Regions from separate parts of the Streptomyces sp. NPDC059002 genome, predicted to be linked through region 1. Evidence: riboswitches for the same ligand, from Rfam matches in the RefSeq annotation. Region 1 holds a riboswitch; the other holds the start of a gene.
What was found. A riboswitch is a leader RNA that binds a small molecule or an ion and turns the genes downstream of it on or off. The one in region 1 is predicted to bind cobalamin.
Positions count from the first base shown of each region.

Region 1 (4,206 bases):
CACAGGAAGAACGGGCCGCCGGTCAGCGCGGTGAGCACGCCGACCGGGATGTCCTGCGGCGCGGCGACCGTGCGCGCGGCGAGGTCGGCGACGACCAGGAACACCGCGCCCATCAGCGCCACCACCGGGAGCAGCGGGCGGTGCGCGGCGCCGACCAGCATGCGGGCGGCGTGCGGCACCATCAGGCCGACGAAGCCGATGGCCCCGCTGTACGCCACGAGGACGCCGGTCAGGAGCGAGGCGAGGACGAAGACGGCGGCGCGGAAGCGGGCGGTGTCCAGGCCGAGGACGGTGGCACCCTCCTCGCCGACGAGCAGCAGGTCGAGGGGGCGGGCCAGCGCCATCAGGAGGGCCGTGCCGGCGACCAGGGCGACGCAGGGCAGGGCGAGCATGTCCCAGCGGGCGCTGCCGAGGCCGCCGAGCGTCCAGTACAGGACTTCCTTGAGGTGGTCCGCGCTGTCCGCAGTGACCAGGATGAGGCTGGTCAGGGCGGTCAGGATGTACGAGACGGCGACTCCGGCGAGGATCAGGCGGCCGGTCGCGAACCCGCCGCCGCTGCGCGCCAGGGCGTAGACGAGGACCAGCGCGATCAGTGCGCCCGCGAAGGCCGCCGCGGGGATGGTGACGGTCGTCGCGAGCGCCGAGCCGACGCCGAAGGTGCCGCCGAGCACGATCGCGCCGACCGCGCCGACGGAGGCGCCCGAGGAGACGCCCAGCAGGAACGGGTCGGCGAGGGGGTTGCGGACGAGGGCCTGCAGGACGGTGCCGATGACCGCGAGGCCCGCGCCGACGGTGGCGCCCAGCAGGACTCTGGGGAGTCGGACGTCCAGCACGATCGTGCGGAACGGGGAGGGTTCCGCGTTCCCCGTGAGGATCTCGATGACGTTCCCTGGCGGGATGCGTACGGAACCGAGGGCCAACCCGGCGACGATCGCTGCCGCGAGGGCTGCGGTGAGCGCCGTCAGGATCACGAGGTGCTGTCCCCGTGACCTGCGCCCATCGCCCTTCGGGCTCGTCCTCAAACGCCGGACGGGCTGGACACCCTGCGCCTTCACAGCTGCGCCGCCAGCTTCTTCACCGCCTCTGGTGCTCGTACTCCTGTGACCATGTCCGAAAGGGGAAGCACCGCGAAGCGCTTGTTCTTGATGGCGGGGACGTCGGCGAGGGCCGGGTCGTCGAGGAGGCGCTTCTTCTTCTGGGCGACGGACGTGGCGCCGTAGTCGAGGATGACGATGGTCTCCGGCTTGCGGTCCACGACCGTCTCCCAGGAGGCGTCGGCGAAGGACTTGTCGACGTCGGCGAGGACGTTGCGGCCGCCCGCGCGCTTGATGATGTCGTTGCCGATGCCGCGGCCGCCCACGGTGAACGCCGTCTTGTCGCCGCTGTCGTAGACGAAGACGGACCGGGGCTTCTTGCCCTTCAACTGCTCGGTCGTGGCGGCCAGTTCGCGCTCGGCGCCGCGGACCCACGTGTCGGCCCGATCCCGCACCCCGAAGGTGGCGCCGACCTCGCGGACCTCGCGGAAGACGTCGTCCATGGTGACGGGGCGCTTCGCGCAGCCCTCGATGTTCAGGCGGCTCTTGATGCCGGACTTGGCGAGCGCGGGGCGGCCGCGGCCGTCGCCCGCGAGGAAGGCGCTCGAGTAACCGCCGTACACGAAGTCGGGGTTGGCGGCGAGCAGCTTCTCGTACGAGGGGTACTCCTTGGCGATCACGGGGATGGCCTCGTACGCCTTCTCGTACTTCGGCAGGACCTTGTCGTCGAGGTAGGCGGTGCCCGCCATGCGGTCCCGCAGGCCCAGTTCCAGCATCACTTCGGTGGCGTGCTGGTTCATGGTGACGGCGCGCTCGGGAGGTGCGTCGTACGTCGTCCGCACACCGCAGTTGGTGACGGTGTACGGGAATCCGGCGGCCTTGGCGGCGGGCTTCGCGTCACCGCCGGAGTCCGGCGAGGAGCACGCGGCGAGCGGGACGAGCAGGGCCGCGGCGGCCAGGGCGCGTATCGGGCGGGGCATGACTGGTGCTGCCTCCTCCAGGGGATTTCCGCGTCCCCTGCGTCGTGTGGAGAAAGGCGGCAGGTCAGTTCCTGACTTCCCCGCCCCGGCACGTGGCAAGGGGGTGGGGTCACAGTGGCGGGACCGTGCCGGGCTTGCACCGGCTTCCTGTTCCTGCCGCCTCAAAATGGGGGTCCCCCCTGCTCATTAAGAGCTTGGGGGCGATCGTGGGTCAGTATCAGTATGCCTGGACGACCTGCACGTCTTCCTCGGTGACCTCGCCGTCCACGATCCGGAACGAGCGGAACTGGAAGGGACCCGCGTCGTCGGTGTCCGCGGTGGAGACCAGGACGTAGTGCGCGCCGGGTTCGTTGGCGTACGTGATGTCGGTGCGCGAGGGGTACGCCTCGGTCGCCGTGTGCGAGTGGTAGACGATCACCGGCTCCTCGTCGCGGTCGTCCATCTCGCGGTAGAGCTTGAGCAGGTCACCCGAGTCGAACTCGTAGAACGTGGGCGAGCGCGCGGCGTTCAGCATCGGGATGAACCGCTCGGGCCTGCCGGTGCCCGCGGGACCCGCGACCACGCCGCACGCCTCGTCGGGGTGGTCCTGGCGCGCGTGCGCGACGATCTGGTCCTGGAGGGCCTGGGTGATGGTCAGCATGGCAGCCAGGATAAGCAGAGGGGCCCCCGCGTACCGAAGTGTGGTACGCGAGGGCCCGAATGCTGGACAGGGGCCTTGGGGAGCCGCTCAGTCCTCGGTGACATCAGCCCTTGAGGACATCAGTCCTTGGCGACATCAGTCCTTGGTGACGGAGACGCTGTCGGAGACACCGGTCTTCCGCTTGTTGAAGGCCGCGGCCTGCGGGTTGCGGCGCTTGAGGACCTGGTAGGCGACGACCAGGATCGCGGCCCAGACCGGCGCGGCGTACAGCGAGATCCGCGCGTCCTTGTCGACGCCCATCATCACGATGACCATGCCGATGAAGGCGAGCGCGAACCAGCTGGTGAACGGGGCGCCCGGGGCACGGAAGGTGGACTGCGGCAGCTCGCCGCGGTCGGCCTTGCGGCGGTAGCGGATCTGGCAGGCCAGGATCATGATCCAGGCCCACATGCCGGAGATGGTCGCGAAGGAGACGACGTAGTTGAACGCCTCGCCCGGCCACTGGTAGTTGATCCAGACGCCGAACAGCATGAACGCGGCGGAGACCGTGGTGCCGATCAGCGGCAGGCCGTTCTTCGTGAGCTTGGTGAAGAACTTCGGGCCCTGGCCGTTGAGCGCCAGGTCGCGCAGCATGCGGCCGGTGGAGTACATGCCGGAGTTGCAGGAGGAGAGCGCGGCGGTGAGGACCACGAAGTTCACGATGGCGGCGCCGACGCCGAGGCCCATCTCCTCGAAGGCCTTCACGAACGGCGAGACGCCGGGCTTGAAGGAGGTCCACGGGACGACCGACAGGATCATGATCAGGGCGCCGACGTAGAAGACGGCGATGCGCCACGGCACGGTGTTGATGGCCTTGGGCAGGACGGTCTTCGGGTCCTTGGACTCGCCCGCGGTGACGCCGACCAGCTCGACGGCGAGGAAGGCGAACATCACGATCTGCAGGGTCATCAGCGTGGAGCCGATGCCGTTCGGGAAGAAGCCGCCGTCGTTCCACAGGTGGCTGACGGACGCGGTGTCACCGGCGTCGGAGAAGCCGATGGTGAGGATGCCGATGCAGATCAGGATCATGCCGATGATGGCGGTGACCTTGACCATGGAGAACCAGAACTCGAGCTCACCGAAGAGCTTCACGGAGATGAGGTTCGCGCCGTACAGGATGACCGTGAAGATCAGGGCGTACGCCCATTGCGGCACGGAGCCGTGTGTCCAGTACTGCATGTACTGGGCGGCCGCGGTGACTTCGGTGATGCCGGTGACGACCCAGAAGAGCCAGTACGTCCAGCCGGTCACGAATCCGAAGAACGGGCCCATGAATTCACGCGCGTACTCCGAGAAGGAGCCGGACACGGGCCGGTACATGAGGAGCTCGCCGAGCGCCCGCATGATGAAGAAGATGACGAGGCCCGCGATGGCGTACGCCAGGATGAGGCTCGGTCCGGCCTTGTGGATGGCCTTGCCCGCGCCGAGGAACAGGCCGGTGCCGATGGCACCGCCGATCGCGATCATCTGGATCTGCCGGGCCCCGAGCCCGCGCTGATATCCCTCGCCCTCG
Region 1 is NZ_JBHYJI010000030.1:44,244-48,449, reverse strand. Features, by position in the region: gene ACFWZ2_RS25255 (FecCD family ABC transporter permease) at 1-965, opposite strand, end outside; gene ACFWZ2_RS25250 (ABC transporter substrate-binding protein) at 1,052-2,014, opposite strand; cobalamin riboswitch at 2,059-2,209, opposite strand; gene ACFWZ2_RS25245 (Mov34/MPN/PAD-1 family protein) at 2,232-2,654, opposite strand; gene ACFWZ2_RS25240 (amino acid permease) at 2,790-4,206, opposite strand, start outside.

Region 2 (4,206 bases), on a different contig from region 1:
CAGGCCGTGGCCGTGCTGCCGTCGAGGGCGGCGCCCCAGACGTGAGTGGGGCGAAGGCACGGGGCCGGGGCACCAGAAGGCGCCCCGGCCCCGGGAGTCACCCGGTCGTCACGACCCGGGCAGTTCGCCGCGGACCGTGCGGGCGGCGGCGACCAGGTTCGCCAGGGACGCACGGGTCTCGGGCCAGCCGCGGGTCTTCAGGCCGCAGTCGGGGTTGACCCAGAGGCGCTGGGCGGGAATGGCCTCAAGTCCCTTGCGGAGCAGGGCGGCCGCCTCGTCCGCGTCGGGCACGCGCGGGGAGTGGATGTCGTAGACGCCGGGCCCGGCCTCGCGCGGATAGCCGTGCTCGGCCAGCTCGCGGGCGACCTGCATGTGGGAGCGGGCGGCCTCCAGGCTGATGACGTCGGCGTCGAGGTCGTCGATGGCCTGGACGATGTCGCCGAACTCGGCGTAGCACATGTGGGTGTGGATCTGGGTGTCGGGCCGGACGCCGCTGGTGGTGAGGCGGAAGGACTCCGTGGCCCAGTCCAGGTAGGCGGCGTGGTCCGCGGCGCGCAGCGGCAGGGTTTCGCGCAGGGCGGGCTCGTCGACCTGGATGACCGAAGTGCCCGCCGCCTCCAGGTCGTTGACCTCGTCGCGCAGGGCGAGGGCGACCTGGCGCGCGGTGTCGCCGAGCGGCTGGTCGTCGCGGACGAAGGACCAGGCGAGCATGGTGACGGGGCCGGTGAGCATGCCCTTGACCGGCCGGTCGGTGAGCGAGTTGGCGTACGACGTCCAGCGCACCGTCATCGGTTCGGGGCGCGAGATGTCCCCGGCCAGGACCGGCGGGCGCACATAGCGGGTGCCGTACGACTGGACCCAGCCGTGCTGGGTGGCGAGATAGCCGGTGAGCTGTTCGGCGAAGTACTGGACCATGTCGTTGCGTTCGGGCTCGCCGTGCACGAGGACGTCGATCCCGGTCTGCTCCTGGAAGGAGATGACCTCGCGGATCTCGTCCTTGATCCGCTCCTCGTACCCGGCGGTGTCGATGCGGCCCGCGCGTACGTCGGCGCGCGCGGTGCGCAGCTCGGTGGTCTGCGGGAAGGAGCCGATGGTGGTCGTGGGCAGCAGCGGCAGCTTGAGGTGCGAGCGCTGGGCGGCGGCCCGCTCCTCGTAGGGCTGCGAGCGGCGTCCTTCGGCGTCGGTGACGGCGGCGGCGCGGGCGCGTACGGCCGGGTCGTGGGTGATCGCGGAGCCGGTGCGCGACGCCAGGTCGGCGCGGTTGGCGGCGAGTTCGGCGGCGATGGTGTCGGTGCCCTGGGCGAGACCGCGCGCCAGGGCGACGATCTCGGTGGTCTTCTGCCGGGCGAAGGCCAGCCAGCGCAGGATCTGCGGGTCGATGTCCCGTTCGGCCGTGGCGTCGATCGGCACGTGCAGGAGGGAGCAGGAGGCGGCGACGTCGACCCGGTCGGCGAGCCCGAGGAGCGTGCCCAGGGTGGCCAGGGACTTCTCCAGGTCGTTGATCCAGATGTTGCGGCCGTTGACCACACCGGCGACGAGCCGCTTGCCGGGCAGGCCGCCGACGGCGGCGAGGTCGTCGAGGTTCGCGGCCGCCGCGTCGGTGAAGTCGAGGGCCAGGCCGTCGATCGGGGCCTTCGCGAGGACGGGCAGGGCGTCGCCGAGCCGGTCGAAGTAGGAGGCGACGAGGAGCTTGGGGCGGTCGGTGAGGGCGCCGAGTTCGCGGTAGGCGCGGGCGGCGGCGTTGAGTTCGGCCGGGGTGCGGTCCTGCACCAGGGCCGGCTCGTCGAGCTGCACCCAGGCGGCACCGGCGGCGCGCAGGTCGGCGAGCACCTCCGCGTACACGGGCAGCAGCCGGTCGAGGAGGGTCAGCGGCTCGAAGTCGGCGGCCACACCGGGCGCGGGCTTGGCGAGCAGCAGATACGTGACGGGGCCGACGAGGACCGGGCGGGCCGAGAGGCCGAGGGCGAGGGCCTCCGTCAGCTCGCCGACCTGCTTGGTGGAGTCGGCGGTGAAGACGGTATCGGGACCCAGTTCGGGCACCAGGTAGTGGTAGTTGGTGTCGAACCACTTGGTCATCTCCAGCGGCGCCACGTCCTGGGTGCCGCGCGCCATCGCGAAGTACCCGTCCAGGGTGTCGGCGTCGACGGCCGCCCGGTGCCGGGCGGGGACGGCGCCGACCATGACACTGGTGTCCAGGACATGGTCGTAGTACGAGAAGTCACCGGTCGGCACCTCGTGGATGCCGGTGTCGGCCAGGTGCCGCCAGGTGGAGCGGCGCAGGTCCGCCGCGGTCTCCCGGAGGGCGTCCGCGGTGACGCGGCCCTTCCAGTAGCCCTCGATGGCCTTCTTCAGTTCGCGGTTCTGGCCCTGGCGGGGGTAGCCGTACACGGTGGCCCGTGCTGCCGCGGCTGCGGACTTCGCTGTCACGGAAATCTCCTTCGCGAGATGACTCCTGAGCATCCCGGGACGGGACGCGGACGCGAAGGGGTGACGAACCGGACGGGCCGAACTCGCGCCGATGACGCCGTTCTCCGTCTGGTGTGTACGCCGACCCGCCCACGAGGTCACCGGGATGTCCGCACGTGATCGGTCACGTACGGGCAACGGGCAGGTCTTCGGACTCGTGGGCGCGTCTGCCGGGGCAGATTCCTACTGGCCGTCGCTTCCCGGATCCGGCGGATCCAGTGCGTATGACGGCGGTCGTTCCCACTCACCGCTGCGGGGCAGTCCCGGATTCCCACCGGGTTCCCTCTTGCGACGCGCCTGCCTGGCGGGCAGGGCGAACCAGCTGCACGGGCCACCCTAGAGGCCGGGCCACCGTCTTGGGCAGCCTTGATCACATTCCGGGACGGTGAGATGGGACACGGACCGGGCCAACTGCGCAGCCGCCGCGGCCCGTCGGGGCCGGAGGACCGGGCCGGGGTGGACTTACTAGGACGTCCAACTATATGGTCCTGGGCAAGGCCCGCGGTGTCAGGGAAGCCGGTGTGAATCCGGCGCGGTCCCGCCACTGTGACCGGGGAGTGCGTTCTCGCCGAACAACGCGCCACCGAAGGACGTCGTGTCCGTCGGGAAGGCGGGGGAGCGTGCGTCGATCCGGGAGTCAGGATACCGGCCGCGGGGTGTTCCGTGTTGTCCACGAGGATGGAGCAGACACGCATGGCACCGGTCCGAACCCACGACCCAGGTGATCCGGCGGAGCGAGCGGCGGCACCCGCCACCTCTTAGGACGACGTACGCCAACTCACCGGCCCCGCACGGGATCCCGGCCGCGGCGTACGCCGACCACATGCTCCGCGACGGCTCTTCGGCCTTCGCGTCCCGCGGCCCCGACCCGAACGCGCCCCACAGGGCGCCGTTCGCCGGTGCGCCGTGCCATCCCCGGATCCCCACCTGACGAGAGCAGGCTCACCGTGGTCCGTGAACTCACCCATTTCATCGGCGGCAAGCACACCTCAGGCACGTCGGGCCTCTTCGGCGACGTGTACGACCCCAACACCGGTTCCGTACAGGCCCGCGTACCGCTCGCGGGCCGGGTCGACACCGAGGCGGCGATCGCCGACGCCGTCGCCGCCCAGCGGGAGTGGGGCGCATGGAACCCGCAGCGCAGGGCCCGCGTCCTGCTGCGCTTCCTCCAACTCGTCGACCAGGAACGCGAATCCCTGGCGCGGCTCCTCTCGGCCGAGCACGGCAAGACGGTGGCCGACGCGCACGGCGACCTGCAACGCGGCCTGGAGGTGGTGGAGTTCGCCGCCGGGATCCCGCACCTGCTCAAGGGCGAGTTCACGGACAACGCGGGCACCGGCATCGATGTGCACTCGCTGCGCTCCCCGATCGGCGTGGTCGCCGGGATCACCCCGTTCAACTTCCCCGCGATGATCCCGCTGTGGAAGGCCGCGCCCGCCCTGGCCTGCGGCAACGCATTCATCCTGAAGCCCTCGGAGCGCGACCCCTCCGTGCCGCTGCGGCTGGCCGAACTGTTCCTGGAGGCAGGACTTCCGCCCGGTGTCCTCAATGTCGTCAACGGCGGCAAGGACGCGGTCGACACCCTCCTGGAGGACCCGCGGGTCGGCGCGCTCGGCTTCGTCGGCTCCACACCGATCGCCGCGCACATCTATGCCACCGCCGCCGCCCACGGCAAGCGCGCCCAGTGCTTCGGCGGCGCCAAGAACCACATGATCGTGATGCCGGACGCCGACCTCGACC
Region 2 is NZ_JBHYJI010000002.1:322,656-326,861, reverse strand. Features, by position in the region: gene metE (5-methyltetrahydropteroyltriglutamate--homocysteine S-methyltransferase) at 109-2,427, opposite strand; cobalamin riboswitch at 2,589-2,804, opposite strand; cobalamin riboswitch at 2,933-3,135, shown strand; gene ACFWZ2_RS03395 (CoA-acylating methylmalonate-semialdehyde dehydrogenase) at 3,414-4,206, shown strand, end outside.
Region 2: another riboswitch for cobalamin. It lies ahead of metE (5-methyltetrahydropteroyltriglutamate--homocysteine S-methyltransferase); the one in region 1 lies ahead of ACFWZ2_RS25250 (ABC transporter substrate-binding protein).